Regions from separate parts of the Bacillus sp. LR_5 genome, predicted to be linked through region 1. Evidence: riboswitches for the same ligand, from Rfam matches in the RefSeq annotation. Region 1 holds a riboswitch; each other region holds the start of a gene.
The links. Region 1 has a riboswitch for S-adenosylmethionine ahead of RAC86_RS09430 (5-methyltetrahydropteroyltriglutamate--homocysteine S-methyltransferase). Riboswitches for the same ligand answer to the same signal wherever they lie in the genome.
Positions count from the first base shown of each region.

Region 2: linked by a shared signal. The riboswitch ahead of RAC86_RS05985 (5-methyltetrahydropteroyltriglutamate--homocysteine S-methyltransferase) and the one ahead of RAC86_RS09430 (5-methyltetrahydropteroyltriglutamate--homocysteine S-methyltransferase) in region 1 are both predicted to bind S-adenosylmethionine.
Region 3: linked by a shared signal. The riboswitch ahead of metN (methionine ABC transporter ATP-binding protein MetN) and the one ahead of RAC86_RS09430 (5-methyltetrahydropteroyltriglutamate--homocysteine S-methyltransferase) in region 1 are both predicted to bind S-adenosylmethionine.

Region 1 covers NZ_JAVAXX010000031.1:55-8,864, reverse strand. Annotated here, with positions in the region: gene galE (UDP-glucose 4-epimerase GalE) at 1-715, opposite strand, end outside; gene RAC86_RS09475 (YbhB/YbcL family Raf kinase inhibitor-like protein) at 829-1,335, opposite strand; gene RAC86_RS09470 (LysR family transcriptional regulator) at 1,465-2,340, shown strand; gene RAC86_RS09465 (CcdC protein domain-containing protein) at 2,418-2,891, shown strand; gene yxjM (two-component system sensor histidine kinase YxjM) at 2,909-4,129, shown strand; gene yxjL (two-component system response regulator YxJL) at 4,116-4,772, shown strand; gene pepT (peptidase T) at 4,822-6,054, shown strand; gene RAC86_RS09445 (hypothetical protein) at 6,159-6,287, shown strand; gene RAC86_RS09440 (hypothetical protein) at 6,576-6,839, shown strand; gene RAC86_RS09435 (LURP-one-related/scramblase family protein) at 6,968-7,456, shown strand; SAM riboswitch class I at 7,522-7,628, shown strand; gene RAC86_RS09430 (5-methyltetrahydropteroyltriglutamate--homocysteine S-methyltransferase) at 7,711-8,810, shown strand, end outside.
Region 2 covers NZ_JAVAXX010000017.1:6,235-14,129, forward strand. Annotated here, with positions in the region: gene RAC86_RS05985 (5-methyltetrahydropteroyltriglutamate--homocysteine S-methyltransferase) at 25-1,158, opposite strand; SAM riboswitch class I at 1,243-1,349, opposite strand; gene RAC86_RS05990 (LURP-one-related/scramblase family protein) at 1,416-1,904, opposite strand; gene RAC86_RS05995 (hypothetical protein) at 2,081-2,335, opposite strand; gene RAC86_RS06000 (hypothetical protein) at 2,634-2,762, opposite strand; gene pepT (peptidase T) at 2,868-4,100, opposite strand; gene yxjL (two-component system response regulator YxJL) at 4,150-4,806, opposite strand; gene RAC86_RS06015 (sensor histidine kinase) at 4,793-6,013, opposite strand; gene RAC86_RS06020 (DUF1453 family protein) at 6,031-6,504, opposite strand; gene galE (UDP-glucose 4-epimerase GalE) at 6,767-7,789, shown strand; gene RAC86_RS06030 (zinc ribbon domain-containing protein) at 7,825-7,895, opposite strand, start outside.
Region 3 covers NZ_JAVAXX010000018.1:982-16,291, reverse strand. Annotated here, with positions in the region: gene RAC86_RS06330 (tautomerase family protein) at 1-378, shown strand, start outside; gene mdtP (multidrug efflux MFS transporter MdtP) at 415-2,031, opposite strand; gene mdtR (MarR family transcriptional regulator MdtR) at 2,033-2,503, opposite strand; gene RAC86_RS06315 (spore coat protein) at 2,664-2,996, opposite strand; gene RAC86_RS06310 (hypothetical protein) at 3,009-3,254, opposite strand; gene RAC86_RS06305 (proline dehydrogenase family protein) at 3,349-4,257, shown strand; gene RAC86_RS06300 (YuzL family protein) at 4,282-4,428, opposite strand; gene RAC86_RS06295 (3-hydroxyacyl-CoA dehydrogenase/enoyl-CoA hydratase family protein) at 4,603-6,972, shown strand; gene RAC86_RS06290 (acetyl-CoA C-acetyltransferase) at 6,983-8,158, shown strand; gene fadE (acyl-CoA dehydrogenase FadE) at 8,173-9,957, shown strand; gene RAC86_RS06280 (arsenate reductase family protein) at 10,066-10,422, shown strand; gene gcvH (glycine cleavage system protein GcvH) at 10,489-10,872, shown strand; gene RAC86_RS06270 (YusG family protein) at 10,928-11,164, shown strand; gene RAC86_RS06265 (toprim domain-containing protein) at 11,242-11,604, shown strand; gene RAC86_RS06260 (thioredoxin family protein) at 11,606-11,926, shown strand; gene RAC86_RS06255 (SCP2 sterol-binding domain-containing protein) at 12,034-12,378, shown strand; SAM riboswitch class I at 12,493-12,599, shown strand; gene metN (methionine ABC transporter ATP-binding protein MetN) at 12,705-13,730, shown strand; gene metP (methionine ABC transporter permease MetP) at 13,723-14,391, shown strand; gene metQ (methionine ABC transporter substrate-binding lipoprotein MetQ) at 14,405-15,229, shown strand.

The DNA.
Region 1 (8,810 bases):
CGAGATCAACGACGTGAATATAATCGCGTACGCCTGTCCCGTCTTTTGTCGGATAGTCATTTCCGAATACGTTTAATTGCTCGAGCTTCCCGACTGCTACCTGTGCCACATACGGCATAAGGTTATTAGGGATTCCGTTCGGGTCTTCACCGATCCGTCCGCTTGGATGCGCGCCGAACGGGTTAAAGTAACGAAGCAGCGCAACGCTCCACTCATTGTCGGCTGTATGCAAATCACGCAATATTTGTTCAAGCATGAGCTTCGTCTGCCCATAAGGATTTGTCGCACCTAATGGAAAGTCCTCCGTAATCGGCGATGTTTCCGGAACGCCGTACACTGTCGCAGATGAACTGAACACGATTTTCTTAACGCCGTATTTCTCCATGGCCTCGCATAAAATAAACGTTCCTGTCAGATTGTTATGATAATATTTGAGCGGAATCGCCACAGATTCACCGACTGCTTTTAACCCCGCAAAATGAATCACAGCTTCGATTTCATTTTCCGCAAAAACGGAATCTACCGCTTCCCGGTCCAATAAATCCGCTTCGTAGAACGTTAAATCTTTTCCTGTAATCTCCTTTACACGGTTCAGCGCCTCAGCCGAACTGTTAGACAGATTATCAAGAACAACAATCTCGTAGCCGCTGTTCAATAGTTCAACACATGTGTGGCTGCCAATGTACCCGGCACCGCCAGTAACAAGTATTGCCATGATGTAACCCTCCTAAAAAATGACCTGTTTTCATTATATAGTGTTTAAAACCGGTCCACATCCATTTTTAAGAAGTTTAATCGTTTATTAATAGTTTTTTCATATTTTTTAGCTTAAACCCTTGCCAGCAATTCGATAGAGGCTTCAGCAAGAATGTGCTCTTTCATTTCTTGATAGAGCTCGTTCAAGTAAAAGCCCGGCTGAAGATTCAGCTCAGCATCTAAAGCATAGACCGTCAATGTATACGCATGATCCTTGTCAGGCGGTGTCGGCCCGCAATACTGGTGAATCACCTTTGGATCGTTGCTTCCCGCAAGCGGTGAAGCAAAGCTGTTTTGCCCTTGTATCATCAAGTCCTGTCTTTCCTCACTCGCATGTTCAGGAAGCTCTCCGATGTAAGCCGGAATATTAGCCGCTGTCCAGTGAATCCAGCTGAATCCGCATACGGGAATGGCGTCATGATCGATGAAAGTAAGTGCGAGCGTCTTTGCTCCGGACGGGATGTCATCAAAATGAATCGGAAAGGATACAAATGGGTTTCCTTCTCTCTTATATTTTTCATCCGCGTATTTTGAATACTTGTCATGTAAATATGGATTTGCTTCTACGTATATGTTCATATGAATCCCTCTCTCTATTTTCTCGTTCTATAGGTATACTAAACGAATGGATGTATAATCAGTGATAAACAAATGCGCATGTAAACGTAACAATTTGTTATGGATAACTTGCAGTGAAGGAGATATTTCATGGATTTAAAGTGGCTGCAAACCTTTATTGCCGCAGCGGAATCAGAGAGCTTCAGGAAGACGGCTGAGCGTCTGTATCTCACACAGCCTGCCGTTTCTCAGCATATGAGGAAATTGGAAGATGAACTGGGCATGAGGTTGTTTTTGCATAGCGGAAGACGAATCGTACTGACTGACGAAGGCAGGCTCTTTTTGCCTTATGCCAAAGAAATGATCCATGTTTACCAAGCTGGAAAGCAGAAAGTCAGCCAATGGAAACAGGGGTACAGCCGATCACTCACGCTGGCCGTACACCCCTACATTGCGTCCTATATCTTGCCTCGATTTCTGCCAGCCTATATCCAAAAACATCCGAATGTCGAGCTTTCAACTCATGTGGCTGGATCTGACGCTATTAAACAAGCGGTGGAACACAATGAAGCTGATATTGGTTTGTCGCGGAAAGACCCGAACACCAACACTCTTTATTATCAGCACATATGCGAAGGTACGCTTTGTCTGGCGGCTCCTTTCCAAGAAAGCAGGCCGGATGCTGCATCCGTCTTAACCCGCTATCGGCTGCTAACGCATGATCATCCGTCTTATGGGGATGCCTTTTTAGATAACATCCGATCACATTACCCGTCTCTTCAAATGATGGCTGTCGGGCAGACGGATACGGCTGTCCACATGATGAAAGCGGGAATGGGGGCATCTTTCCTCCCTACCTACATTATCAAACAGGAAGAAGCCGAAAAAAAGCTGATGGCTGTAAGCACGCCTGCACATCTAGAATTGCCTGCGTCCCAAACGTTTATGATGTGGAAAAGAAACAGCGAAGACATTCAGCATTTTCACGCCATGTTACATGACTTTATGCAGCGCGAACAAGTATAGAGCTGAAAAATCAATCTGCCGGTTGACGTTTTTCTTTCCTATTTTCGCTATGCTTAATGCAGAAAGGATTTGATGACATGGCGATGAGCCCTTATATTTTTATTGTATTGATTCTTATTATTTTATCGATGTATCGAGAAAGAACGGTAAAGCCCGGGAAGTTGCTGATCATTCCACTGCTGCTCTTATGGGGCGTATCTGCATCGTTTCAGCCGGCGTATTTTCATTCCGTATTACATGTGGCGATCAGCGGCATTTTATTACTGATCGGGCTGGTCTGCGGGTTTGGCATTGGGAAGATGGTAAATGTGCGGATTCACCCGGAAACCGGAAAGGTCACTTCACGCGGCTCACTTGGGAGTGTTATCCTCATTCTAGTGATACTTTCTTTGCGCATGGCCGCGAGAACATGGCTGCCTGAGAGCAACGAGATGTTTATTGCCATTATTCATTCTATGTTCTTCGTTCCCCTCGGCACCATCACAGCCCGCAACATCATGCTTTACAAAGCATACAGACGGCTGACCGCCGGCAAAGTATCCATTCCATAACCGAAAGAAGGACCAGCATGAACGGACAAACTCCGGCTCGGCACTACTACAAGAAGCTTGTGCCGAGCCTTATTCTCATTTTGAATTGCATACAATTTTTATCTCATCCAACTAAGGCTGATCCCATTTTGTTAGCATTTGTATTTGCGGTATACTTAGCATTCATTTGGATCATTCCCTATGTGGCATCCACTGCTGTTAGTTTGAGCATATTCATCGGGCTTTGGCTCCTGACCGATTTCTTTTGGGCTGTTTCCGGCCAAGAGCAGAGTGCCGCCTATTTTTTGATTGTATTTTTAATGATATATGCCGCCTTTAGACTCCCTTCACGGCTATCCTTGATCTTCACAGCATGTTTAATTGGAGGCAACATATTCCTCCTATCCTCACATGGAGGAAGCTTGGAAACCATCATTAGCAACATCTCGATCATGATCGGACTCTACGTCTTCTTCTCCTCCATGCGTTTCAGACGAGAAGCGAGAAAGGAGGCTGAACGGAATCATGCTGAATTGGCAAAAATGCATGTGCAGCTGGAGCATGCTCATAAAGAACTCCAGAAAGCACATGCAGAGCTGCAGGAGGCTTCTGTTCTTTCATTAAGGTACGCGGTCCTTGAGGAGCGTACAAGAATTGCCCGCGACATTCATGACAGCATCGGTCACGAGCTGACTTCTGTGATTGTTCAGCTTCAATCCCTTCCCTATATCCTTAAAAGCAGCAAGGAGGATTCAGAAAAAGTCATTCAAAATGTACTGAGTGTCGCCAGGGAATGTCTTCAAGAAGTACGGTCTGTCGTTCACCAAATGGGCCGTAGTGAATCGATGGTGGGGCTTACCGCTTTGCGGGGGCTCATTCATCAAGTGGAGGAACGGAGCGGCTTGCACGTTTCTTTAGATACTGCCGGACTGTCAGAAGAGTCTTGGCCTCCAAACGTGAGCGAAACGATCTACCGCATCTTGCAGGAAGCGCTGACCAATATCATTCGTCACGCTGACGCTTCCCATGCGGCGGCCGTCATTTCTAACGACAAGTCCCATCTCTATATCACAATCACCGACGATGGACAATTCACCGGCAGCCTTACTTATGGATTTGGCCTGACAGGAATGAAAGAGCGCGCAGAAAAAGCAGGCGGTTCCCTTACTTTCAGTGCCGTACAGCCGAGCGGCCTGAAAATTGAGCTGTCATTGCCGCTCATGACAACGAATAAGGAGCAAAAAGATGAACAAAGATAAAATACGCGTCGCGCTTGCCGATGATCAGCCGCTTGTGCGTGAAGGCTTCCGCTACGTCATCAACGCACAGACGGATATGACGGTTTCTGGCGAGGCCGGCGACGGTCACGATATTATAGCACTCGCAAAACAAACAAAACCCGATGTCATCCTCATGGATGTCCAGATGCCGCATTGCTCAGGCATCGAAGCGGCGAAAGACATTATGTCCGCACTTCCAGATACAAAGATAGTCATTTTAACCACCTTTGACACGGAAGAATACGTATTTGAAGGCATCCGTGCGGGAGCAGTAGGCTATCTGCTGAAGGATACACTTCCTGAAGAGTTGATAGATGCGATTCGCGCTGCGGCCAGAGGCGAGGCGATTTTCCGTACAGTCACAGCTGCTAAAATTATCAGTGAGACATTTCGGGCGAAGCAACAGCCCCATCCAGAAGAACTGGCAGAGCCGTTCACCAAAAGAGAGCTTGAGGTTCTTCAGCAAATGGCCTACGGGCTGAGAAATGAGGATATTGCTGAAAAGCTTTTCGTCAGTGAAAGCACTGTGAAAACCCACGTGCACCGCATCCTGCAAAAATGCAATGCCCAAGACCGGACACAGGCAGTCGTTTTTGCCATTCGAAACGGTATTGTGCAATAGAAATCTCTCATCCCGCCATGCTAAAATAAGACAAAGGAGATGATTGGAAATGAAAGAAGAAATCATTGAACGGTTTACTACATATGTAAAAGTCGACACACAGTCCGATGAATCCGTTGACACTTGTCCTTCCACACCCGGCCAATTGACATTAGGAAACATGCTCGTTGATGAATTGAAGTCCATCGGCATGCAGGATGCAGCCATTGATGAAAACGGCTATGTCATGGCAACTCTTCCCTCCAATACTGAAAAAGACGTGCCGACAATCGGCTTTCTCGCTCACGTCGACACCGCTACAGACTTTACCGGCAAAAACGTGAATCCGCAAATCATCGAAAGCTATGATGGAAAAGACATCGTTCTTAACGAAAAGCTGCAGGTCACCCTGTCACCTGATCAATTCCCTGAGCTGTCTGGCTATAAGGGCCATACACTCATCACCACAGACGGCACCACCCTTCTCGGCGCAGACAATAAGGCCGGTATCGCTGAAATCATGACAGCCATGGATTACCTCATCAAACACCCTGAAATCAAGCACGGCACAATCAGAGTCGCCTTTACGCCTGATGAAGAAATCGGAAGAGGGCCGCACAAATTTGATGTGAAACGGTTCAATGCATCCTTTGCCTACACGGTTGACGGCGGGCCGCTCGGCGAGCTTGAATATGAAAGCTTCAATGCCGCTGCCGCAAAAATTACGATTAAAGGCAACAACGTACATCCCGGAACAGCTAAAGGAAAAATGATCAACTCTGCGAAAATCGCGATGAAGCTGAACAGCCTGCTGCCGGCAGACGAAGCGCCTGAATATACGGAAGGCTATGAAGGCTTCTACCACCTGCTGTCGATTCAAGGAGACGTAGAGGAAACAAAGCTCCACTACATTATCAGAGACTTTGACAAAGAGAATTTCCAAAACAGAAAAGAAACAATGAAGCGTGCCGTTGAAGAACTTCAAAACGAATACGGGCAAGACCGGATTCTGCTGGATATGAACGACCAATACTACAACATGAGAGAGAAAATTGAACCTGTCATCGAAATCGTCAACATTGCCAAGCAAGCGATGGAAAACCTCGGCATCGAACCGAAGATTTCCCCCATCCGCGGCGGCACCGACGGATCACAGCTGTCCTACATGGGGCTTCCGACGCCAAACATCTTTACAGGCGGGGAAAACTTCCACGGCAAATTTGAATACATCTCAGTTGACAACATGGTCAAAGCCGTAAATGTCATCGTTGAGATTGCAAAACAGTTTGAAGCGCAAGCATAATGCCAAAAGCCAGTCCAAAAAAGGACTGGCTTTTTTGTGTGAAAATGAAACATTTTAAACACGTCCTCCGTAAAACAAGTATCAACAAATGAGGAGGAAAAACAATGACAAAACATGCAATCGCTGCCAAGAGTCTCTTGAAAAAATGGATCATTTCCAGGCCGCTTAACATGCAAAAGAAATCCAGCCCATTTCAAAAAATCAGAAAAATGTTCAAACGCTTCTTCAAATAAAACATCAAATCCCCTAAATACAATCCGTATTCACCCGTACCGCCCAAATGCTCCGTAATTTGGGTTTTTTGTGTTCAATTCCGCAAAATAGGGTATAAACCAAACAAGCAAGAAAACAGCACCCAAAAACAGGTAATTCGAATTACGTAAACTTAGGTTAAAAGTTATATAAAGGAATTTATTTTATCGTCGATAGTAACTATAGAACCAATCATCAACAAGAGCAAACAGCGTAATTCAAGACTATTTTCAGGTCATCAGGTAATACTGTTTTAGAGGGACAGTTTCTTGTTATTTATTGATTTTGAATTTTTTGAATACTTTTTGGCATTTTATCCGTACAATAGAGAGTACCAAAACTTTTTTTGGGAGGTATGTAATATGATCCTATTTATTATCATCGCATTATGCGGCTATCTTCTTTTTTCTTTCAGCAAGGACAATCGCCGCAAACCGCAAAAGACAAGCCCTCTGCCAGCAGCCGCACCTCATCACAACAACCTAATCGACCTTGACGCCATCCGCCAAAAACGCCGGATGCATCTTTCCTAATTCTATATTTCAAACGAAAAGGCTGCTGAATCACGCAGCCTTTTAAAATTGTTTTGATTTAGAGCCTGAAACCTTTTCGCCACATATCCGTAATTTCATACAAGGCAAACCCAAAGGAGACTTCAGCAATGATCGAGTTATTTATGAAACAAAAAATGTTCTCATTTAAAGATGCATTTCACATTTATGACCGGGATGAACAAGAAACATTCAAGGTGGAGGGGCGTTTTTTCTCGTTAGGAGACTCATTACAAATGACAGACTCATCTGGGAAAACGCTCGTTTCCATAGAACAAAAACTAATGTCTTTATTGCCGCGCTATGAGATTTCAATTGGCGGGAAAACAGTTTGTGAGGTAACGAAGAAAGTAACGTTTTTCAAACCGAAATTTGTGATTTCCGGGCTTAACTGGGAAATCGATGGTGATTTATGGAGGGATGAATTCCAGCTGACGGACGGGGAAAATGTCCGGATGTCAGTGAGCAAAAAGTGGCTCAGTTGGGGTGATTCCTATCACTTGCAGATTGCAAACGAGGGAGATGTTCTGATTTGCACTGCCATCGCTATCGTGCTTGATATGGTTTTATATAACGATGAAGATGAAAGTATTTTCTAAAAAGCATTGACAATTGATCCAAAAGTAATAATATTAAGATAATTGAAATCTGAATATGAAGTTGTACCTTATCAAGAGAGGTGGAGGGACTGGCCCTATGATACCCGGCAACCGCTGTTTCAAACAGAATGGTGCTAAATCCTTAAGAACATTGCGTTCTTGCAGATGAGGCGGAGATTTGATCGTTCAAGCTCTTCCTTACACAAAGGAAGAGCTTTTTACATGCTCAATATTTCAGAAAAGAGGCGAATAACATGGCTCAACAAACGAATGTTGCAGGACAAAAAACAGAAAAACAACGCAAAGCACCTTTCCGCGCCGATCATGTCGGCAGTTTGCTTCGTTCCGTTCCGGTGAAGGAATCCCGGCAAAAAAAAGCGGCTGGTGAGATGACAGCGGAACAGCTTCGTGATATCGAAAATCAAGAGATCACCCGCATCGTGGAAAAACAAAAAGAAATCGGTCTCGATGTGGTAACAGACGGGGAATTCCGACGTTCCTGGTGGCATTATGACTTCCTGGAAGGGCTTGACGGTGTGGAACCGTTCATCCCGGCTGAGGGAATTCAGTTCCATAACACAAAAACGAAAGCGCGCAGCATCAAAGTGACGGGAAAACTCGATTTTACGAGCTACCCAGCGCTTGCTGATTATCAATTTTTACATGAGATTGCTGGTAACGCGACGCCAAAATTGACCATTCCCAGCCCAAATATGCTGTTTTTTGGCGAAAAGGCGGATAAAGGGATTTATGACGATCAAGAGGAATACTTTCATGATCTGGCCCAAGCGTACAAAAAAGCAATCAAAGCCTTCTATGATGCTGGCTGCCGTTATCTCCAGCTTGATGATACGTCATGGTCTCTCTTCTTTGAGGACAAAGGCAGAGAGGTTGTCCGGGCGCTCGGCGGTGATCCAGAAACATTGCCAGCCATATTTGCCAAAACAATTAACGATGCCGTCGCAGACCGGCCTGACGATTTAACGATCACAATGCACATTTGCCGCGGCAACTTCCGCTCAACCTGGGCGGCATCAGGAGGGTACGACGCTGTAGCGGAAACGATTTTGGACGGCTTAAACCTTGACGGCCTTTTCTTGGAGTACGATGATGACCGCTCCGGAAACTTTGATCCGCTCCGTTTTGTGAAGCGCAAGGATCTGCAAATTGTGCTCGGCTTGATCACATCGAAATACGGCGAGCTTGAAAATCCTGAGGATGTGAAACGCCGTATCAATGAAGCCGCGCGTTTTGTCAGCTTGGACCAGCTATGCCTGAGCCCGCAGTGCGGTTTCGCCTCTACAGAAGAAGGCAACCTTCTGACAGAGGAGCAGCAATGGGCAAAGCTTCGCCA
Region 2 (7,895 bases), on a different contig from region 1:
TTTTATGTTTCTGTCAATGATAGATTATCTCCACACATCGTTGGCGATGTCGATCACATGGCGCAGCTTCGCCCATTGCTGCTCCTCTGTCAAAAGATTGCCTTCTTCTGTAGAGGCGAAACCGCACTGCGGGCTGAGGCACAGCTGATCCAGGCTGACAAAGCGCGCCGCTTCATTGATTCGGCGCTTCACATCCTCAGGATTTTCAAGCTCGCCGTATTTCGATGTAATCAAACCGAGTACAATTTGCAGATCCTTGCGTTTCACGAAACGGAGCGGATCAAAGTTACCGGAGCGGTCATCATCGTATTCCAAGAACAGGCCGTCCAAATGTAAGCCATCCAAAATCGTTTCCGCTACAGCGTCATAGCCTCCTGATGCCGCCCAAGTTGAACGGAAGTTGCCGCGGCAAATGTGCATCGTGATTGCTAAATCATCAGGCCGGTCTGCCACTGCATCGTTAATCGTTTTGGCGAATAAGGCAGGCAATGTTTCTGGATCGCCCCCAAGCGCTCGGACGACCTCTCTGCCTTTTTCCTCAAAGAAGAGAGACCATGACGTATCATCAAGCTGAAGATAGCGGCATCCAGCGTCATAGAAGGCTTTGATTGCTTTTTTGTACGCTTGGGCCAGATCATGAAAGTATTCCTCTTGGTCGTCATAAATCCCTTTATCGGCTTTTTCACCGAAAAACAGCATATTCGGGCTCGGAATCGTCAGCTTTGGTGTCGCGTCACCGGCAGTCTCATGTAAAAATTGATAATCGGCAAGCGCGGGGTGGCTCGTAAAATCGAGTTTTCCCGTCACTTTGATGCTGCGTGCTTTTGTTTTCGCATGATGGAACTGAATCCCTTCAGCCGGGATGAACGGTTCCACGCCGTCAAGCCCTTCCAGGAAATCATAATGCCACCAGGAACGTCGGAATTCCCCGTCTGTTACCACATCGAGACCGATTTCTTTTTGTTTTTCCACAATGCGGGTGATCTCTTGATTTTCGATATCACGAAGCTGTTCCGCAGTGATCTCGCCAGCCGCTTTTTTTTGCCGGGCTTCTTTCACCGGAGCAGATCGCAGTAAACTGCCGACATGATCGGCACGGAAAGGAGCTTTGATTTGTTTTTCTGTTTTTTGTCCTGCAACATTTGTTTGTTGAGCCATGTCATTCGCCTCTTTTCTGAAATGTGTTGTGCATGAAAAAAGCTCTTCCTTTGAGTAAGGAAGAGCTTGAATGATCAAATCTCCGCCTCATCTGCAAGAACGCAATGTTCTAAAGGATTTAGCACCATTCTGTTTGAAACAGCGGTTGCCGGGTATCATAGGGCCAGTCCCTCCACCTCTCTTGATAAGGTACATCTTCATATTCAGATTTTAATTATCTTAATATTATTACTTTTGGATCAATTGTCAACACCTTTTTAGAAAATACTATTATCTTCGTCGTCATATAATACCATATCCAGCACGATAGCAATGGCTGTGCAGATCAGCACATCTTCCTCGTTTTCAATTTGCAAATGATAGGAATCACCCCAGCTAAGCCACTTTTTGCTCACTGACATCCGGACATTCTCCCCGTCCGTCAGTTGAAATTCATCCTTCCACAAGTCACCGTCAATTTCCCAGTTGAGCTTGGAAATTTCAAATTTTGGTTTGAAAAACGTTAATTTCTTTGCCACCTCACAAACTGTTTTCCCGCCAATTGAAATCTCGTATCGCGGCAATACAGACATTACTTTTTGTTCTATGGAAACGAGTGTTTTTCCGGATGAATCTGTCATTTGTAGCGAGTCTCCTAACGAAAAGAACCGGCCCTCGACCTTGAATGTCTCTTGTTCATTTCGGTCATAAATGTGAAATGCATCTTTAAACGAGAACATTTTTTGTTTCATAAATAATTCGATCATTGCTGAAGTCTCCTTTTGGATTTGCCTTGTAAGAGATTACGGACAGGCGGCAAAAAGGTTTCAAGTTCCAAATCTAGTGATCAGAAACCCTGCTGATTGTTTTTCCCGAGTAATAAATGTTTCTAAAATTGAAAAAGGCTGCATGATTCAGCAGCCTTTTCGTTTGAAATATAGGATTAGGAAAGAGGCATCCGGCGTTTTTGGCGGATGGCGTCAAGGTCGATTAGGTTGTTGTGATGAGGTGCGGCTGCTGGCAGAGGGCTTGTCTTTTGCGGTTTGCGGCGATTGTCCTTGCTGAAAGAAAAAAGAAGATAGCCGCATAATGCGATGATAATAAATAGGATCATTTTACATACCTCCCAAAAAAAGTTTTGGTATTCTCTATTGTACGGATAAAATGTCAAAAAGTATTCAAAAAATTCTAAATCCATTAAAAATAAATAACTGCCCCTCAAAAACAGTCTAACCTGATGACCTGAAAATAGTCTTACAACATGATGATTGTTCTGGTTGGTGATTGGTTCTATAGTTACTATCGACGATAAAATAAATTCCTTTATATAACTTTTAACCTAAAAATCCATAATTCAAATTACCTGTTTTTGGTTGCTGTTTTCTTGCTTGTTTGGTTTATACCCTATTTTGCGGAATCAAACACAAAAAACCCAAATTACGGAGCATTTGGGCGGTACGAGTGAATGCGGATTATGTTTTGGGGATTTGAATGTTTTATTTGAAGAAGCGTTTGAACATTTTTCTGATTTTTTGAAAGGGGCTGGATTTCTTTTGCATGTTAAGCGGCCTTGTCATCATCCATTTTTTCAATAGACTCTTTGCAGCTATTGCATGTTTTGTCATTGTTTTTCCTCCTCAACTGTTGATACTTGTTTTACGGAGGACGTATTCAAAATGTTTCGTTTTCACAAAAAAAAACCAGTCTTTTTTTAAGACTGGCTTTTGGTATTATGCCTGTTCTTCAAACAGTTTTGCAATCTCAACGATGACATTTACGGCTTTCACCATGTTATCGGCTGAGATGTATTCAAACTTGCCGTGGAAGTTTTCCCCGCCGGTAAAGATGTTTGGCGTTGGGAGTCCCATGTAGGACAACTGGGATCCGTCCGTGCCGCCGCGGATTGGAGAAATCTTCGGTTCGATGCCGAGGTTTTCCATCGCTTGCTTGGCAATGTTGACAATTTCGATGACAGGTTCAATTTTCTCTCTCATGTTGTAGTATTGATCGTTCATATCAATCTGAATCCGGTCTTGCCCGTATTCGTTTTGAAGTTCTTCAACGACACGCTTCATTGTTTCTTTTCTGCTTTGGAAGTTGCCTTTGTCAAAGTCTCTGATAATGTAGTGGAGTTTTGTTTCCTCTACATCTCCTTGAATCGACAGCAGGTGGTAGAAGCCTTCGTACCCTTCTGTATATTCAGGCGCTTCGTCTGCCGGTAGCAGGCTGTTCAGCTTCATTGCGATTTTCGCAGAGTTGATCATTTTCCCTTTTGCCGTTCCGGGATGTACGTTGTTGCCTTTGATCGTGATTTTTGCGGCAGCGGCATTGAAGCTTTCGTATTCAAGCTCGCCGAGCGGGCCGCCGTCAACTGTGTAGGCAAAAGACGCATTAAACCGTTTTACATCAAATTTGTGCGGCCCTCTTCCGATTTCTTCATCTGGCGTAAAGGCGACTCTGATTGTGCCATGCTTGATTTCAGGGTGTTTGATGAGGTAATCCATGGCTGTCATGATTTCGGCGATACCGGCCTTATTGTCTGCGCCGAGAAGGGTTGTGCCGTCTGTGGTGATGAGTGTATGGCCCTTATAGCCGGGCAGTTCAGGGAATTGATCAGGTGACAGGATGACCTGCAGCTGTTCATTAAGAACAATGTCTTTTCCATCGTAGCTTTCAATGATTTGCGGATTCACGTTTTTGCCGGTAAAGTCTGTGGCAGTATCGACATGAGCGAGAAAGCCGATAGTCGGCACGTCTTTTTCAGTATTGGAGGGAAGAGTCGCCATGACATAGCCGTTTTCATCAATGGCTACATCCTGCATGCCAATGGATTTCAATTCATCAACGAGCATGTTTCCTAACGTCAATTGGCCGGGTGTGGAAGGGCAGGTGTCGACGGATTCATCGGACTGTGTGTCCACTTTTACATATGTAGTAAACCGTTCAATGATTTCTTCTTTCATTTCCAATCATCTCCTTTGTCTTATTTTATCATGACGGGATGAGAGTTTTCTATTGCACAATACCGTTTCGAATAGCAAAAACGACTGCTTGTGTCCGGTCTTGGGCATTGCATTTTTGCAGAATGCGGTGCACGTGAGTTTTCACAGTGCTTTCGCTGACGAAAAGCTTTTCAGCAATGTCTTCATTTCTCAACCCATAGGCCATTTGCTGAAGAACTTCGAGCTCTCTTTTTGTAAACGGATCTGCCAGTTCTTCGGCTTGAGTTTGTTGCTTTGAGCGAAATGTCTCGCTGATAATTTTAGCAGCTGTGGCTGTACGGAAAATCGCTTCGCCTCTGGCCGCGGCGCGAATGGCGTCAATCAATTCTTCAGGAAGCGTATCTTTCAGCAGATAGCCGACTGCGCCCGCGCGAATGCCTTCAAATACATATTCCTCGGTATCAAAGGTAGTTAAAATGACAATCTTTGTATCTGGCAGTGCGGACATAATGTCTTTTGCCGCTTCGATACCTGAGCAATGTGGCATTTGGACATCCATCAGGATGACGTGGGGTTTTGTTTGCTTTGCCAGTGCAATAATGCCGTGCCCGTCGCCTGCCTCACCAGATACGGCCATATCCGGCTGTGCGTTGATGACATAGCGGAAGCCTTCACGCACAAGCGGCTGATCATCGGCAAGTGCGACGCGTATTTTATCTTTGTTCATCTTTTTGCTCCTTATTCGTTGTCGTGAGCGGCAATGCCAGCTCAATTTGCAGGCCGCTCGGCTGCACGGCGCTGAAAGAAAGGGAACCGCCTGCTTTTTCAGCGCGGTCTTTCATTCCTGTCAGCCCAAATCCGCAAGTAAGATTGCCGGTGAAATGTCCGTTGTCGGTGATTGTGACATAGAGGTGGGTCTCGTCGTTAGAAATGACGGCAGCCGCATGGGTAGCGTGAGCGTGACGGATGATATTGGTCAGCGCTTCTTGCAAGGTGCGGTAGATCGTTTCACTTACGTTTTGAGGCCAAGACTCTTCTGAAAGGCCGGCAGTGTCTAAAGAAACGTGCAAGCCGCTTCGTTCCTCCACTTGGTGGATAAGCCCCCGCAAAGCGGTAAGGCCAACCATCGATTCACTTCGGCCCATTTGGTGAACGACAGACCGTACTTCCTGAAGACATTCTCTGGCGACAGTCAGTACATTTTGAATGACTTTTTCTGAATCATCCTTGCTGCTTTTCAGGATATAGGGAAGAGATTGAAGCTGAACAATCACAGAAGTCAGCTCGTGGCCGATACTGTCATGAATGTCTCGGGCAATTCTTGTACGCTCCTCAAGGACCGCGTACCTTAAAGAAAGAACAGAAGCCTCCTGCAGCTCTGCATGTGCTTTCTGGAGTTCTTCGTGGGCTTGCTCCAGCTGCAAGTGCATTTTTGCCAATTCAGCATGATTTCGTTCAGCCTCTCTTCTCGCTTCTCGCCTGAAACGCATGGAGGAGAAGAAGACGTACAGTCCGATCATGATAGAGATGTTACTAATGATATCATCCAAGCTGCTGTCAAAAAGGGTGTATAGAAAGAAAACGTTGCCCCCAATTAGGCATATTGTAAAAATCAAGGACAGCCGTGCAGGAAGCTTTATGGCTGCGAAAACCATTAAAAATACGATTAAGAAAAAGGCGGCTCCCTGCTCTTGGCCGGAAATAGCCCAAAGGAAAACGGTCAGGAGCCAAAGCCCGATGAATATGCCCAAATTGACAGCAGCGGATGCCACAAAGGGAATGATCCAAATGAATGCTAGATACACCGCAAATACAAACGCTAACAAAAGGGGGTCAGCTTTGGCTGGGTGAGATAAAAATTGTATGCAATTCAAAATGAGAATAAGGCTCGGCACAAGCTTCTTGTAGTGCCGAGCCGGAGATTGTTGGTTCATGCTGGTCCTTCTTTCAGTTATTGAATGGATACTTTGCCAGAGGCCAGCCGTCTGTATGCTTTGTAAAGCATGATGTTACGGGCTGTGATAGTGCCGAGGGGAATGAAGAACATAGAATGTATAATGCCAATAAAAATCTCGTTGCTCTCAGGCAGCCATGTTCTCGCAGCCATGCGCAAAGAAAGTATCACTAGAATGAGGATAACACTTCCAAGGGAGCCGCGTGAAGTGACCTTTCCGGTTTCCGGGTGAATCCGCACGTTTACCATCTTCCCAATGCCAAACCCGCAGGCCAGCCCGATCAGTAATAAAATGCAGCTGATCGCCACATGTAAAACAGAATGAAAATACACCGGCTGAAATGATGCTGATACACCCCATAAGAGCAGCAGCGGAATGATCAGCAATTTCGCGGGCTTTACCGTTCTTTCTCGATACATCGATAAAATAATAAGAATAAATACAATAAAAATGTAGGGGCTCATCGCCATGTCATCAAATCCTTTCAGCATTAAGCATAGCGAAAATTGGAAAAGAAAACGTCAACCGGCAGATTGATTTTTCAGCTGCCATACTTGTTTGCGCTGCATAAAGTCATGTAATATGGCGTGAAAATGCTGAAAACCTGTATCGGATAGCCCGCAAAAATATGAAAAAACCATTAATAAACTATTAAACTTCTTAAAAATGGATGTAGCCCGGTTCCAAACACTATATAATAATAGCAGGTCATTTTTTAGGAGGGTTTACATCATGGCAATACTTGTTACTGGCGGTGCCGGGTACATCGGAAGCCACACATGTGTTGAATTATTGAACAGCGGCTATGAGATTGTCGTTCTTGATAATTTGTCCAACAGTTCAGCTGAGGCACTGAACCGCGTCAAGGAGATTACGGGAAAAGATTTAACGTTCTATGAAGCGGATCTATTGGATCGGGAAGCGGTAGATTCGGTTTTTGCAGAAAACGAGATTGAAGCTGTGATTCATTTTGCGGGGTTAAAAGCAGTCGGTGAGTCTGTTGCGATTCCGCTCAAATATTATCATAATAATCTCACAGGAACGTTTATTTTATGTGAGGTCATGGAGAAATACGGCGTCAAAAAAATCGTATTCAGTTCTTCTGCGACGGTATACGGCGTTCCGGAAATGTCACCGATCACGGAGGACTTTCCATTAGGTGCGACTAACCCTTATGGGCAGACGAAACTCATGCTTGAACAAATATTGCGTGACTTGCATACGGCCGATAATGAGTGGAGCGTTGCCCTGCTGCGCTACTTTAATCCATTCGGCGCGCATCCAAGCGGACGGATCGGTGAAGACCCGAATGGCATTCCGAATAACCTTATGCCATATGTGGCGCAAGTCGCCGTCGGCAAGCTGGAACAGTTAAGCGTATTCGGCAATGACTATCCGACAAAAGACGGGACAGGCGTACGCGATTATATTCACGTTGTTGATCTCGCAGAGGGCCACGTCAAGGCGCTGGAAAAAGTATTGAACTCCACAGGAGCAGATGCATACAACCTCGGAACAGGCACAGGCTACAGCGTGCTTGAAATGGTCAAAGCCTTTGAAAAAGTGTCAGGGAAAGAAGTTCCGTACCGTTTTGCGGACCGCCGCCCGGGAGACATCGCCACATGCTTTGCAGATCCTGCAAAAGCCAAGCGGGAACTAGGCTGGGAAGCAAAACGAGGCCTCGAGGAAATGTGTGCTGATTCCTGGAGATGGCAGTCTTCTAATGTGAATGGGTATAAGAGTGCAAAATTATAAACAAAAGGGCTGGTGGTTTTCCCCAGCCCTTCTTTCTATTGATCTAAGTTCACTTCAAATGTAAATGGATTGATTGTTATATCGTAGTTTTCGGAAGATCCTTCTA
Region 3 (15,310 bases), on a different contig from region 1:
TTTGTACAGATTCATTTACGGGCGGGAAGAAGTGAAGCGTGGCTTCAAAAACTAAGCAGGACCATTCACCAATCGATGATCGAAGAAATTAATGTGCCGGAAGATGACTACTTTCAAGTCATCAGGCAATATGAAAATAGTGAATTTTTTTATGATCCGTCTTATCTGCAGGTCGAGCGGACCAATGAACTGATATACATTCATTTTACCTTGAAACAGTCAAGAACAACTGAACAGAAAAAAGCCCTTTACCACTCAATCGCAAGCCGGATTCATTCCCAGCTTGGCGTAAGAAAAGAAGATGTGTTTATTATGCTGGCCGGAAATCAGGATGAGGATTGGTCCTTCGGAAATGGAAGGGCTCAGATGATCGAATAACAAAACCCCGCGGATTGGTATCCGCGGGGCACTCTATTAATGGGAAGGTGATTCAACGGCTTGTGCCGCTTTCTCCTTTACTTGTTCTCCCGTTTTCTTATTTGATAGCTTGATAGGTTTTAAGAACAATGTAAATACGGCTCCGACGGCGATAAAGATCAGGCCTGTATAAAACACGCTGTGGAGTGAATCCATCAACGATGTTTTTAATATCGGCATAATATGGGATGAGAAAGCCGCAGGGATTTGTTTGATTGCGTCCGGGCTGAACAGTGATTGCAGCAGCCCTTGCGGATTTGTATCAATCATACCCTTTAGCTGGGAGGCAAATGAGCTTGCCTGTGCCGGAAGTGAGTCTAAGTACGGCACCAGTTTATCTGTTAATAAACTTCCTGATCTTGCATTCATTACGGCTCCCAGCATGGTAATGCCGAATGTTCCTCCGATCGAACGGAAGAATTGGCTGGAAGAGGTGACAACCCCAAGCTCCTCCTTCGAAAAGCTTTCCTGTAAAGCTAGTGTCAGAATCGGCATAACCAGACCCATTCCTAGACCAATAATTGCCATATACGATGTAGCAACAAGCTTACTCGTATCAAGGTCCAAAGTCGTTAACAGCAGGAATCCTCCAGCCATAACTATCATGCCTGTAATAATTTGCGGTTTAATGCCGACTTTGTAAACAAGCTGGCCGCCGATAATACTTGTAATAATCATAGAGATCATCATCGGTGTCATAATTGTACCTGATTCAGACGCGCTGACTCCGACAATTCCCTGCATAAAGAAAGGAACAAACGTAATGGCACCAAACATGCCGATACTCATAAAGAAGCCGATCAGGTTTAAAAATGTAAACGTTCTGTTTTTAAATAAATACATTGGCAGGATTGGCTCTTTTGCTTTTGATTCTACGATTATAAAGCTGATAATGCCGATCAGCGCGAGTGCAAACAAGCCAAGAATCTGCCATGAGCCCCACGCATAATCTTTTCCGCCAAAGCTTAGGGCGAGAAGGAGGCTGACAACCCCGACAATCATCGTGAAAATACCAGCGATATCGAAGTTGATCGGACCAGTCTGCTGACGGCCCTGCAATCCTCTGGCAATAAAAATAACCGCAATAATGCCGACTGGAAGGTTAATATAGAAAACCCATTTCCAGTTTAGTGAGTCTACAATCCAGCCGCCGATTTGCGGCCCAATCACTGAAGCTAGCCCGTAAATCGCGCCAAAGACCCCTTGGAATTTAGCACGCTGTTTTCCTGTGAACAAGTCACCGATGACAATCATCGCCATCGGCATCATAATGCCCCCACCGATTCCCTGCAGTCCTCGGAAGATAATCAATTCTGTCATATTGTTGGCCATCCCGCACAAAGCAGAAGCTGCCATAAAAATAATTAATCCTGATACATAGACAATGCGGCGTCCCAATAAATCGGCCAGTTTACCGGCAATTGGAACAATGGTTGTTGATGTTAACAAATATGCAGTTGTCAGCCAGGTCATCATGCTCAAACCGCCCAGATCACCGACAATTTTCGGCATGGCCGTTCCGACAATGGTACCGTCAAGAGCTGAAAAAAACATGGCAATAATTAAGCCTGTTATTAATAACGTTCGTTTTGATTGTTTGCCTTCATTACTCATTTCATCCGTTTCCTTCTTTCATGTTTTGCTTTTCATCAGTTTCCGCTGCAGCCTTTGCGAGCTTTTCTGTAATATGCGCCGCCTGAAGCATTTCCTCCTCCGTCAAGAAGGAAAGGTATCGCGCCATAATGGCTTTTCTGCCCGCCAAAACCTCCTCGAACTTTCTGTCTCCTTCATCAGTAAGACTGAGATCAATCACTCGCCTGTCTTTTGTGTTGTGTGTTCTGGCGATAAGATTTTTTTGTTCAAGGCGATCAGCCATTAGCGTCACCGCGCTTGGCTTAACCTCCATACGCTCGGCAATTTCAGAAATCTTGAGGCTGCCGTGTTTCTTTAAGCTGGCCAGCACAAACAGCTGCGCTGGAGTGATACCTTGTTTTTCCATGCTTTCTAGCATTTCAGGCTGTATCTTTTGAAAGAGCGCCTGAAGCGATAATTGGATATCGGACATTAACTGATCCGCACTCTTCATATTCATTTCCCCTCTGTTACATACACTGTATATATATTTTGATGACAAAATAGTTAATGCTTATTAAATATAAATAAGTGTTAATGAAAAGTCAACTGATTTTACGCACAAAAAAAGGATAGATGCCCGGAAGAACATCGTATCCTTTTTGCTGATGTTGTTACTGCTGATATGGAGACTGCTGCTGAATGGTCTGCTGGAATTTTTGATAGGATTGCTGCAGCTTTTGGGCATCCTCCGCTTCAACAGAATACCATCCATATTGGAACATGAGGTCATACAGTTTTCTTTGCGCTTTTTGTGACTCATCAAAAATGGATTGAATATCCTGATAAAGAGACTCGTGGCTGAATTCGTGCAGGGCTGTGCAATAAGCTGTTGTCATGTATTTTTCTGTTGTCAGCAACTCATTGACGAAATCTCTGTCATTCATTTCCGAAGTTGTCGGTACAGGTGTCTGCGGATTGCTGATTTTCTGATTTTGCTGATTCATTCTGGCGCCTCCTTATTGGATGTAGCCGGACTGCTGCTGGCCTGGCTGCAGGTGCTTTAATATTCTTTGATAGTGATCATGATGCATGTGTCCGACGCGGTCGAGTTCTTGTTTTAACGATTGATCCTGGCACTGCTGCGCCATGAAATGCGCTTTTTTCATCGCGAGCAAATTCCAGTTCAGCATGTCATTCAGATACAAATGATCCTTTGTCGAAATAACGGAAGGCGGCATTTGAGATTGCTGCTGATTTTCCATTGTGATCCTCCTTTGATTTCTGTTCATTTTATAGTTTCCTTCAGGCTGGGAGTTATATACAGGTGTTTTGAAGATGAAGGCAGGAGGGAGTCGGATGTTGAGACATGTGTTTTTATTCTTATCTCAAAATAAAACACTTACCAAGTTCGCCAAAGCATACGGAACGCGGCTTGGGGCACGAAGGTTTGTCGCCGGCGATACAATTGAGTCGGCGGTTAAGACCGTCAAAAGGCTAAACAGATCCGGTTTATGCGCAACAATTGATTATTTAGGCGAGTATGCCGCTTCAGAAAAAGAAGCAGATCAAGTCGCAGAGGAATGCAAGAAGGCCATTCAAGCCATTGCCGAACATCAATTGGACTCAGAGCTTTCATTAAAGCTGACCTCGATCGGGCTCGATCTTTCAGAAGAACTTGCCCTATCTCATTTGCGTGCCATTGTATCCGCTGCGAAGCAATATGGTGTTGCTGTGACCATTGATATGGAAGACTATTCTCATTATGAACAGACACTCGCTATCTACAGGCAATGCAAACAGGAATTTGAGATGCTCGGCACGGTGATTCAGGCGTATCTGTACCGGGCGGCAGAAGATATCAGAAATATGCGCGACTTAAAGCCGAATCTCAGACTTGTGAAAGGCGCTTATAAAGAATCTGCGGCTGTAGCGTTTCCAGACAAAAAAGGAACAGACCTTCATTTTCAGAGCCTAATAAAGCTGCAGCTGTTAAGTGGGAACTACACGGCTGTCGCCACACATGACGATGACATCATTGCGTTTACGAAACAGCTCGTTGCTGAACATCATATCCCAGCGTCACAATTTGAGTTTCAAATGCTTTACGGCATCAGGCCGGAGCGGCAGAAGGAACTCGCCAAGGAAGGGTACAGAATGCGTGTGTATGTCCCATATGGAACGGACTGGTTCAGCTACTTTATGAGAAGAATTGCCGAACGGCCCGCCAATGCAGCGTTTGTGTTAAAAGGGATCTTAAAAAAGTAAAAGCAGCCGCGGGAAGCAGCTGCTTTATGATTGTTCCATGTTATGTTTTTTATACTGCTGATTTTGACTTGTCCGTTTTCCGCCGCCGTAATGCTGAGTCGGACCGGCATCTCCCTTTACGCTCGCCGCGCTGACTGCCGCTGAAGACGGATTTTTTTTCTCTCGCACCATTCCCTTCACCTCCGGGCTTAAGTTGCCCGTCTTTTATAAGCTTCATACAAAAAAATAACAAATTAGCTATTGAAGTCGAACCGGAAATCTTTTAAGATGAAAGAAGAAACGGGTTTCATTTTTTTTGGTCAAAAAATGAATAATTATTCATTCAATGTTCAAGGGGGATATCTCATGCACAAACACATTCGGAAGGCAGCCGTTTTAGGATCGGGGGTAATGGGTTCCGGGATTGCGGCGCATTTGGCTAACATCGGAATTCCTGTCCTGCTGCTTGATATTGTGCCGAACGATTTGACAAAGGAAGAGGAAAAAAGGGGACTGACGAAAGACAGTCCGGAGGTGCGCAGCAGGCTGAGCCGGCAGGCGGTGAAAAAACTGCTGAAACAAAAGCCCGCTCCCCTCACATCAGCAAAAAATACCTCCTATATCACATCAGGCAATCTGGAGGATGATGCAGCAAAGCTCAAAGAAGCAGATTGGATTATTGAAGTCGTTGTCGAAAACCTTGAAGTTAAAAAGCAAATTTTTGCACTTGTGGATGAACACCGGAAGCCTGGGAGCATTGTCTCAAGCAACACCTCCGGCATATCAGTGCAGGAAATGGCTGTAGGCCGGTCGGATGATTTTAAAGCCCATTTTCTTGGAACGCACTTTTTTAATCCCGCCCGCTATTTAAAGCTGCTGGAGATCATTCCGATTAAGGAAACTGATCCTGATATTTTAAAGTTTATGACAGCCTTCGGTGAAAATGTCCTCGGCAAAGGCGTTGTTACAGCAAAGGACACACCGAACTTTATCGCAAACCGCATCGGAACATATGGACTTCTCGTCACAGTCCAAGAAATGCTGAAAGGCGGCTATCAGGTTGGGGAAGTTGATTCGATCACTGGCCCGCTAATCGGCAGACCGAAAAGCGCGACCTTCAGAACGCTTGATGTTGTCGGACTCGATACATTTGCCCACGTCGCCCGAAATGTGTATGACAAAGCGGATGGAGACGAGAAAGAAGTGTTCCGCCTGCCAGTTTTCATGAACGATATGCTGGAAAAAGGGTGGATCGGAAGCAAGGCAGGACAAGGCTTTTATAAAAAAGAAGGAAAAACGATTTATGAGCTTGACCCAGTGACGCTTACTTATGGCGAGCGGACAAAAATGAAATCACCGGCACTTGAAGCGGCAAAACAGGCAAAAGGGACAAAAGCGAAAATGAAAGCGCTTATTTACTCAGACGACAGAGCCGGCAGGTTGCTGTGGAATATCACATCTCAAACCCTGCTTTACTCAGCCGAACTGCTTGGTGAGATTGCTGATGATATTCATGCGATTGACCAAGCAATGAAGTGGGGATTCGGCTGGGAGCTGGGCCCGTTTGAAATGTGGGATGCCATCGGCCTCAGGCAGTCGGCAGAAAAGTTTGAGCAGCTTGGAGCAGATATGCCTGGTTGGATCAAAGACATGCTGGACAAAGGGAATGAAACCTTCTACATCAAAGAGAACGGAACGGTATTTTATTATGACCGCGGCGAATATAGAGCCGTGAAAGAAAACAAAAAACGGATTCATTTACAAGCACTTAAAGAAACAAAAGGCGTGATTGCAAAAAATAACGGAGCAAGCTTGATTGACCTTGGAGATGATGTGGCCCTTCTTGAATTCCATTCGAAAAGCAATGCGATCGGCCTCGATATCATTCAAATGATCAACAAAGCGTTAGAGGAAACAGAGCGGAACTACAAAGGCCTTGTCATCGGCAACCAAGGAAAAAATTTCTGCGTCGGCGCGAATCTTGGCATGATCTTAATGGAAGTCCAGGATGACAACTTTTTGGAAGTTGATTTCGTGATACGCCGTTTCCAAGAGACGATGATGAAGATCAAATACAGTGCGAAACCGGTTGTCGCCGCGCCATTTGGCATGACGCTCGGCGGAGGAACGGAAGTGTGTCTGCCGGCGGCTCGTATTCAAGCAGCAAGCGAAGCCTATATGGGGCTTGTGGAATCCGGCGTCGGCCTCATCCCTGGCGGAGGTGGAAACAAAGAGCTGTACATCAACCATCTTCGCCGCGGTCTTGATCCGATGAATGCGGCAATGAAAACATTTGAAACGATTGCGATGGCGAAAGTATCCGCTTCCGCCCAAGAGGCTCGTGAGATGAACATCTTAAAAGAAACAGATCACATCAGCATGAATCAGGACCACCTGCTTTACGATGCAAAACAGCTGGCCGCATCTTTATACGATACCGGCTGGCGGCCGCCTGTAAAAGAAAAGGTTAAGGTGGCGGGAGAAACCGGTTATGCGGCACTCTTGCTTGGCGCTGAGCAAATGAAGCTGTCCGGCTATATATCAGAGCATGATTTCAAGATCGCGAAAAAACTCGCTTATGTCATTGCCGGCGGAAAAGTGCCGTTCGGTACAGAGGTTGATGAAGAGTATTTATTGGAGATCGAGAGAGAAGCGTTTTTGAGTTTGGCAGGAGAGGCGAAATCTCAAGCGAGAATGCAGCATATGCTTGTGAAAGGTAAACCTTTACGGAATTAGGAGGGAGCTTATGAAAGAGGCAGTCATAGTGTCAGGTGCAAGAACACCGGTTGGGAAAGCAAAAAAAGGATCGTTGGCCACCGTTCGTCCGGATGATTTGGGAGCGATTTGCGTAAAAGAAACACTGAAACGGGCAGGCGGCTACGAAGGCAATATTGACGATTTGATTATCGGCTGTGCAACACCTGAAGCGGAACAGGGGCTAAATATGGCGAGAAATATTGGCGCGCTTGCGGGACTGCCGTACACGGTCCCGGCAATTACAGTCAATCGCTACTGCTCTTCAGGTCTTCAGTCCATCGCATATGCGGCAGAAAAAATTATGCTCGGCGCCTATGATACAGCGATCGCCGGCGGAGCAGAATCCATGTCTCAGGTTCCGATGATGGGGCATGTGACCCGTCCGAACCTCGCATTGGCAGAAAAGGCGCCGGAATATTACATGAGCATGGGCCACACAGCCGAGCAGGTCGCGAAAAAATACGGCGTCTCCCGCGAGGACCAGGATGCGTTTGCCGTTCGCAGCCACCAGAACGCGGCCAAAGCTCTTGCAGAGGGGAAATTTAAAGATGAGATTGTTCCCGTCGAAGTGACGGTGACAGAAATCGGAGAAAACCATAAGCCTCAGGAAAAACAGTTTGTGTTTTCTCAGGATGAAGGCGTTCGCCCGCAAACGACGACAGACATCTTAGCGACATTGCGACCCGCTTTTTCCGTTGACGGAACGGTTACTGCGGGCAATTCCTCGCAGACGAGTGACGGAGCGGCGGCAGTTATGCTGATGGACCGAGAAAAAGCTGATGCACTGGGCTTAGCGCCGCTTGTGAAATTCCGCTCCTTTGCAGTAGGCGGTGTGCCGCCGGAAGTGATGGGCATCGGACCGGTGGAAGCCATTCCGCGTGCCTTGAAGCTTGCCGGGCTTCAACTGCAGGACATCGGCTTGTTTGAACTGAACGAAGCTTTTGCATCACAGGCCATTCAAGTGATAAGGGAACTGGGAATTGATGAAGAAAAAGTGAATGTCAACGGGGGCGCAATCGCGCTTGGACATCCGCTTGGTTGTACGGGTACAAAGCTTACACTCTCACTGATTCATGAAATGAAACGGAGAAACGAGCAATTTGGAGTCGTTACAATGTGTATCGGCGGCGGGATGGGAGCGGCCGGTGTATTTGAATTATGCTAAAGGGGGAAAAACAAATGGCAAAAAAAGCGGCTGAAGTACAAAAAGGCGGCGGTTTCTTAATCGAGGATGTTCCATACGATCAAATGTATACACCGGAAGATTTCACTGACGAGCATAAAATGATTGCGAAAACAACTGAGGACTACATTGAGCAGGATGTTCTCCCTCATATAGATGACATCGAAAACCATCAATTCGAGCATTCCGTCAGGCTGTTGAAGAAAGCGGGCGAACTTGGGCTGCTTGGCGCTGATGTGCCTGAGGAATACGGAGGGCTCGGTCTTGATAAAATCAGCTCGGCACTCATCACTGAAAAATTTTCGCGTGCGGGAAGCTTTTCTCTTTCTTATGGGGCGCATGTCGGCATCGGGTCCTTGCCGATCGTCTTTTTCGGATCAGAAGAGCAAAAGAAAACATATTTGCCAGGACTCGCTTCAGGCGAAAAGATCGCTGCTTATGCACTGACTGAGCCGGGCTCTGGGTCTGATGCGCTTGGAGCAAAAACAACAGCCGTGCTAAATGAAGCAGGAACGCATTACGTGTTAACCGGGGAAAAACAGTGGATTACCAACTCTGCCTTTGCTGATGTATTTGTCGTTTACGCTAAAGTGGATGGCGAAAAGTTCTCGGCCTTTATTGTGGAAAAAGATTTCCCGGGTGTATCCACGGGTCCGGAAGAAAAGAAAATGGGAATCAAAGGATCATCGACAAGAACGCTTATTTTAGATCAGGCTGAAGTGCCAAAAGAAAACCTGCTTGGAGAAATCGGCAAAGGGCATGTCATCGCCTTTAATATTTTAAACATCGGCCGCTACAAGCTGGCGGTTGGCACAATCGGTGCATCTAAGCGGGTAATCGAGCTGTCTGCGGCATACGCAAATCAGCGGCGCCAATTTAAAACGCCGATTGCTAGCTTTTCGCTGACCCAGGAAAAAATTGCGACAATGGCATCAAGGCTGTACGCGATGGAAAGCTCTGTGTACAGAACGGTTGGGCTGTTTGAAGACAATATGAGCCAGTTTACAGCCGAAGATCTCAAGGACGGCCGGCAAATTGCCAAGTCAATTGCCGAATATGCCATCGAATGCTCTCTGAATAAGGTATTTGGCTCTGAAACGCTTGATTATATCGTAGATGAAGGCGTGCAGATTCATGGAGGCTACGGTTTTATGCAGGAGTACGAAGTAGAAAGAGCCTACAGGGATTCAAGGATCAATCGGATTTTTGAAGGCACAAACGAAATCAACCGGTTAATCGTGCCAAGCACCTTCCTGAAAAAAGCGCTCAAAGGCGAACTGCCTCTATTTGAAAAAGCGCAGTCGCTGCAGGAAGAACTCATGATGCTTATGCCTGAAGAGCCTGGCAGCGGCGTGTTAGAGCAGGAGAAATATATCGTTAAGCAAGCCAAAAAAATCGCGCTGTTCGCTGCCGGTCTCGCCGCGCAAAAATACGGAAAAGCCATCGATCGCGAACAAGAAATTCTCGTCAACGTCGCGGATATCGTCAGCAATGTGTACGCAATGGAATCAGCCGTGCTCAGAACGGAAAAGGCCATTGCCGCGCAAGGCGAAGAAAAAGCGGCGCAAAAGGTGCTGTATACAGAAATTTTCGTTCAAGAAGCCTTTAATGAAATTGAAGCGCACGCGAAGGAATCCCTCATCGCAATGGAAGAAGGAGATTCACTCCGCATGATGCTTTCCGCTCTGCGCAAGCTCACGCGCGTAACACCTAAAAACGTTATTCAGAAAAAACGCGAAGCGGCAGCGGGCGTTTTTGAGGCTGAAAAATATATTGTCTGATTGGCCAAGAGCTCCGCATGCGCGGAGCTTTTTTAAGAAGCACTGTTTTAGGTTTTTAAAACAAACTGTGTTAAAATAACCTCGATTATTTTATTGAGGGGGAAGAAGATGTCGTTAACTTTTTACTGGTACCCTAAATGCGGAACATGCCGCAAAGCAAAGAAATGGCTTGAAGAGCATGGGAAAGAAATAAACGAAATACATATTGCAGAGCAGCCTCCAAGCAAAGAAGAACTAAAAGCGCTTTATGAAAAAAGCGGGCTGGATCTCAAGAAATTTTTCAACACGAGCGGCATGAAATACCGCGAGCTGAATCTCAAGGAAAAGCTGTATCACATGTCGGAGGACGAGCAGCTTGAACTGCTGGCTTCAGACGGAATGCTGATCAAACGCCCGCTTACAACAGACGGCGAAAAAGTGACAGTCGGATTTAAAGAAGACCAATTTGAAGAAAACTGGGCTTAATGTAAATTTTTTTTGAAAAGTATGTTATCTTCTTATTGTAGTGCTGTAAAAAATGGAGGGATTCAATTGAGCATACCTAAAGATTTGCGTTACTCAGGAGAACACGAGTGGGTAAAAGTTGAAGGAGAAAAAGCCAGAATTGGAATTACGCATTTTGCCCAGTCTGAGCTAGGCGACATCGTGTTTGTCGAACTTCCTGAAGTCGGCGCTGAAATCAAAGCGGACGAGCCATTTGGCAGTGTTGAATCCGTTAAAACGGTATCTGAGCTTTATGCACCGATTAACGGAACTGTTGTGGAAGTAAACGAAGATCTTGATGACAGTCCGGAATTCGTCAACGAATCTCCGTACGAAAAAGCATGGATGATCGTCGTTGAGCCGTCTGACGCTTCTGAAATTGAAAAACTGATGACAGCAGAGCAATACGAAGAGATGACACAAGAAGACTAAAACAGGATAGCTGTAAAGGCAATTGGACACGCTAACGTTATGGGAGGTGTCCAATATGGCTTTCAGCAAACAAAAGCTCGATGTCACCAATGATGTGACAGGCCGCTTTCAAAATGGCCGGCTCTCGTTATATCATGAAAATGAGATGATCGGCCAAATGACAAGCATGAATGAATATGAGCTTAAGTCCGGTTATTCCTTTGAAAATGAGAAATTTTATAAGACAGCTGATGTGGTCTCAGGAAACGACGAAAAATACGTGGATTGTGACTACGAAAACGGCTGGTGTTAATGTTGGCGGTGAATTTCACTGCCTTCTTTTACAATCTGAACGTTTCAAATATGACGCGGCAGGTGAAGAAGATGAAGATGGATGAGCTGGAAAAGGTTATGATTGTCGAAGGGAAAACAGATAAAGAGAAAATCGAAAGCGTCCTGAATGAACCAGTGCGCATTATCTGCACAAACGGAACAATCAGCCAGCTGAAGCTTGAGGAATTGGCTGACGAGCTTTACGATAAAGACGTCTATATATTAGTTGATGCTGATGAATCAGGCGAGAAATTAAGAAAACAGCTGAAAAGAGAATTTAACGAAGCCTGCCATCTCCATATCGACAGAGCCTATAAGGAAGTAGCGGCTGCACCCAGGCACCATGTCGCCTCTGTATTGCTGCGCGCGAATTTGAATGTCCATACTATTTTTCTTGAAAGAAAATCCCGAGGTGTATAGCATGAAAGAACTCCAAGAATATGAGCTTGAGCACATTGAAGATGATGTGTATCTCCTTTATTTATATACTCCGTTTTGCGGCACCTGCCAGCTTGCAAGCAAAATGCTGACAGTGGTGAAAGAAATGCTGCCTGATGTCGCCTTCTATAAAAACAATGTCAATTACTCTCCGACATTCGCAAAAGCATATCAAATTGAAAGCGTCCCTTGTTTTCTGCTGTTTAAAGGCGGAAAAGTGGTCGAAAGAGGATATGCGTTTCACTCTGTTTCTTATTTATATGAGCTGATCAAACAAAAATCATCTTCCGCATCCCATTTATGACATATTTCTCTGCACAATCCAATGAAATTGTCGTTCGTTTTATAAAGGGGTTCTTGCGCCAGAAAGAGAAATGTGTATGTATGACCAACAAATAGGAGGTTGTACATATGGAGAAAGCGGAAGTTTTAGAAGATGAGTATCAGCATCTGTTTTTAAAACCCCTTTTGAACGCTTCGACATTGCTCATTACCTTCCAAGGAGAAACAGAAGCCTTAACCGTCTCAATAAACGAACAGGGAGAAATGAAAAAAATTTCTTCGCCCCAAACGTCCAACCTGACCTTTTACGGAAACCAAACAGAAATTATTGACTTATTGCACGGAGACATTTCCCTTCAGCACCTTATTCAGAGCGGAAGCCTCAAAGTAAAGGGGTCATTCAGGGCCCTGTTAAAACTAGAAGCCATACTCTGGCTGACGAACGGATTTTTTCAGAGGATTTTAAAGAATTAAAAAATAGGAAATTATTATAATAGTAAAAGTTGACATCATTTATTTTATTGACATTTAATCATTCGCCATGCTATTCTACATTAAGAATTTCCGGACGAAAAAGACTATATATTTCTCTTATCAAGAGAGGTGGAGGGAAGTGCCCTATGAAGCCCGGCAACCATCAACGCTGTTGAAATGGTGCCAATTCACACGAAGCGTTCAGCTTTGAAAGATGAGAGAAAGGCATTTTATATAAGCCTTTCTGCTCAAGTGTGCAGAAAGGCTTTTCTTTTGCAGAAAAACCCGGAAGATTTCTTAGAATAGTGTTAAGGCAGGTGATTGCTTTGATCAATCTTCAAGATGTTTCAAAAGTTTATAAGTCGAAACACGGAGATGTCAATGCTGTCCAAAATGTCTCGCTTTCCATTAAAAAAGGTGAGATTTTTGGAATTATAGGATATAGCGGAGCTGGTAAAAGTTCCTTAATCCGTCTGCTGAACGGCCTTGAGAAACCAACCTCAGGAACCGTGGAAGTGGCGGGAACCAAGATTAATGAAGTGAACGGACGCGCTTTAAGAAATGCACGCCATGAAATCAGCATGATTTTCCAGCATTTCAATTTGCTTTGGTCGCGGACCGTTAGAGACAATATCATGTTTCCTTTAGAAATTGCCGGGGTGAAAAAGAGCGAACGGATCAAGCGCGCCGATGAACTGATTAAACTGGTAGGTTTAGAAGGAAAAGAAAAATCTTATCCGTCTCAGCTGAGCGGCGGGCAAAAGCAGCGTGTCGGAATCGCCAGAGCGCTTGCAAACAATCCGAAGGTTCTCCTTTGCGATGAAGCGACATCAGCATTAGATCCGCAAACGACAGATTCAATTTTGGATCTATTGTCCGATATTAATGAAAGACTCGGTTTGACGATTGTGCTGATCACACACGAAATGCATGTCATCCGCAAAATCTGCAACAGAGTCGCTGTCATGGAAAACGGAAAGGTTGTGGAAGAAGGCGAAGTTCTTGATGTCTTCAAAAATCCGAAGGAAGACATGACAAAACGATTTGTTCAGCAGGTGACAGAGCCGGAAGAAACGAAAGAAACGCTACAGCACCTTCTTGATGAAACAGCATCAGGAAAAATGGTTCAGCTCACATTTGTCGGTGATTCTGCTGAACAGCCTCTGATTACAGAGATGATCAGAAACTTCAATGTCAGCGTCAATATTCTGCAAGGGAAAATCTCGCAGACGAAGGATGGAGCTTACGGTTCACTGTTCATCCATATTGATGGAGACGAGGAAGAAGTGCAAAACGTGATCCGGTTCATTAATGACAAACAGGTGAAAGCAGAGGTGATCACGAATGTTTGAAAAATACTTCCCGAACGTTGATTTAACTGAGTTGTGGAACGCGACATATGAAACACTTTATATGACGCTGATCTCTTTATTGTTTGCTTTTGTCATCGGAGTGATCCTCGGCTTGCTGCTTTTCCTGACAAGCAAAGGGAGCCTTTGGCAAAATAAAGCGGTCAACTCTGTGATTGCGGCCATTGTCAACATATTCAGATCGATTCCATTCCTTATTTTAATTATTTTACTGTTAGGGTTTACGAAGTTCTTAGTCGGCACGATCTTAGGGCCTAACGCCGCATTGCCGGCGCTGGTGATCGGTTCGGCACCGTTTTACGCGCGCCTTGCTGAAATCGCATTGCGCGAGGTTGATAAAGGTGTGATTGAAGCCGCTAAATCAATGGGCGCTAAAACGTCTACGATTATTTTCAAAGTGCTGCTTCCGGAGTCTATGCCGGCTCTTATTTCTGGGATCACGGTTACGGCCATCGCTTTGATTGGCTCAACGGCAATTGCCGGAGCCATCGGTTCAGGCGGCCTTGGAAACCTTGCGTACGTAGAAGGATATCAGTCTAATAATGCTGATGTTACCTTCGTTGCTACTGTGTTTATTTTAATCATCGTCTTTATTATTCAAATCATCGGTGATGTAATAACAAATATTATAGACAAACGATAAGGGAGGATTTACATTGAAAAAGCTATTTTTGGGTGCATTACTGCTTGTATTTGCAGGGGTTATGGCTGCCTGCGGTTCAAATAACGGCGCTGAATCCGGCAAGAAAGAAATTGTGGTTGCAGCGACAAAAACACCGCATGCGGAAATTTTAAAAGAAGCTGAACCATTGTTGAAAGAAAAAGGCTACACGCTGAAAGTGAAAGTGCTTAGTGATTACAAGATGTACAACAAAGCTTTAGCTGATAAAGAAGTGGATGCGAACTACTTCCAGCACATTCCTTACCTTGAGCAAGAAATGAAAGAAAACACAGATTACAAACTTGTGAATGCCGGAGCTGTTCACTTAGAGCCATTCGGTATTTACTCTAAAAAATACAAATCACTGAAAGACCTTCCAAAAGGTGCGACAATTATCCTGACAAACAACGTCGCTGAACAAGGCCGTATGCTTGCAATGCTTGAAAACGCAGGATTAATCACACTTGATTCTAAAGTGGAAGCAGTTGACGCAACATTGAAAGACATTAAGAAAAACCCGAAAAACCTTGAATTCAAAAAAGTAGCGCCTGAATTAACGGCAAAAGCATATGATAACAAAGAAGGAGACGCGGTCTTCATCAATGTAAACTATGCGATCCAAAATAAATTAAATCCTAAAAAAGACGCGATTGAAGTAGAATCAACGAAAAACAACCCATACGCTAACATCATTGCGGTAAGAAAAGGCGAAGAAGATTCTGCAAAAATCAAAGCGCTAATGGAAGTTCTTCATTCTAAAGAGATCAAAGACTTCATCGAGAAAAAATACGACGGAGCTGTGCTTCCTGTATCTGAATAAGACTGAAACCCCGGATGAGAAATCCGGGGTTCAATTATTGACAAAGCCCTAAAACGATATTAGTTTTAGGGCTTTGTCATC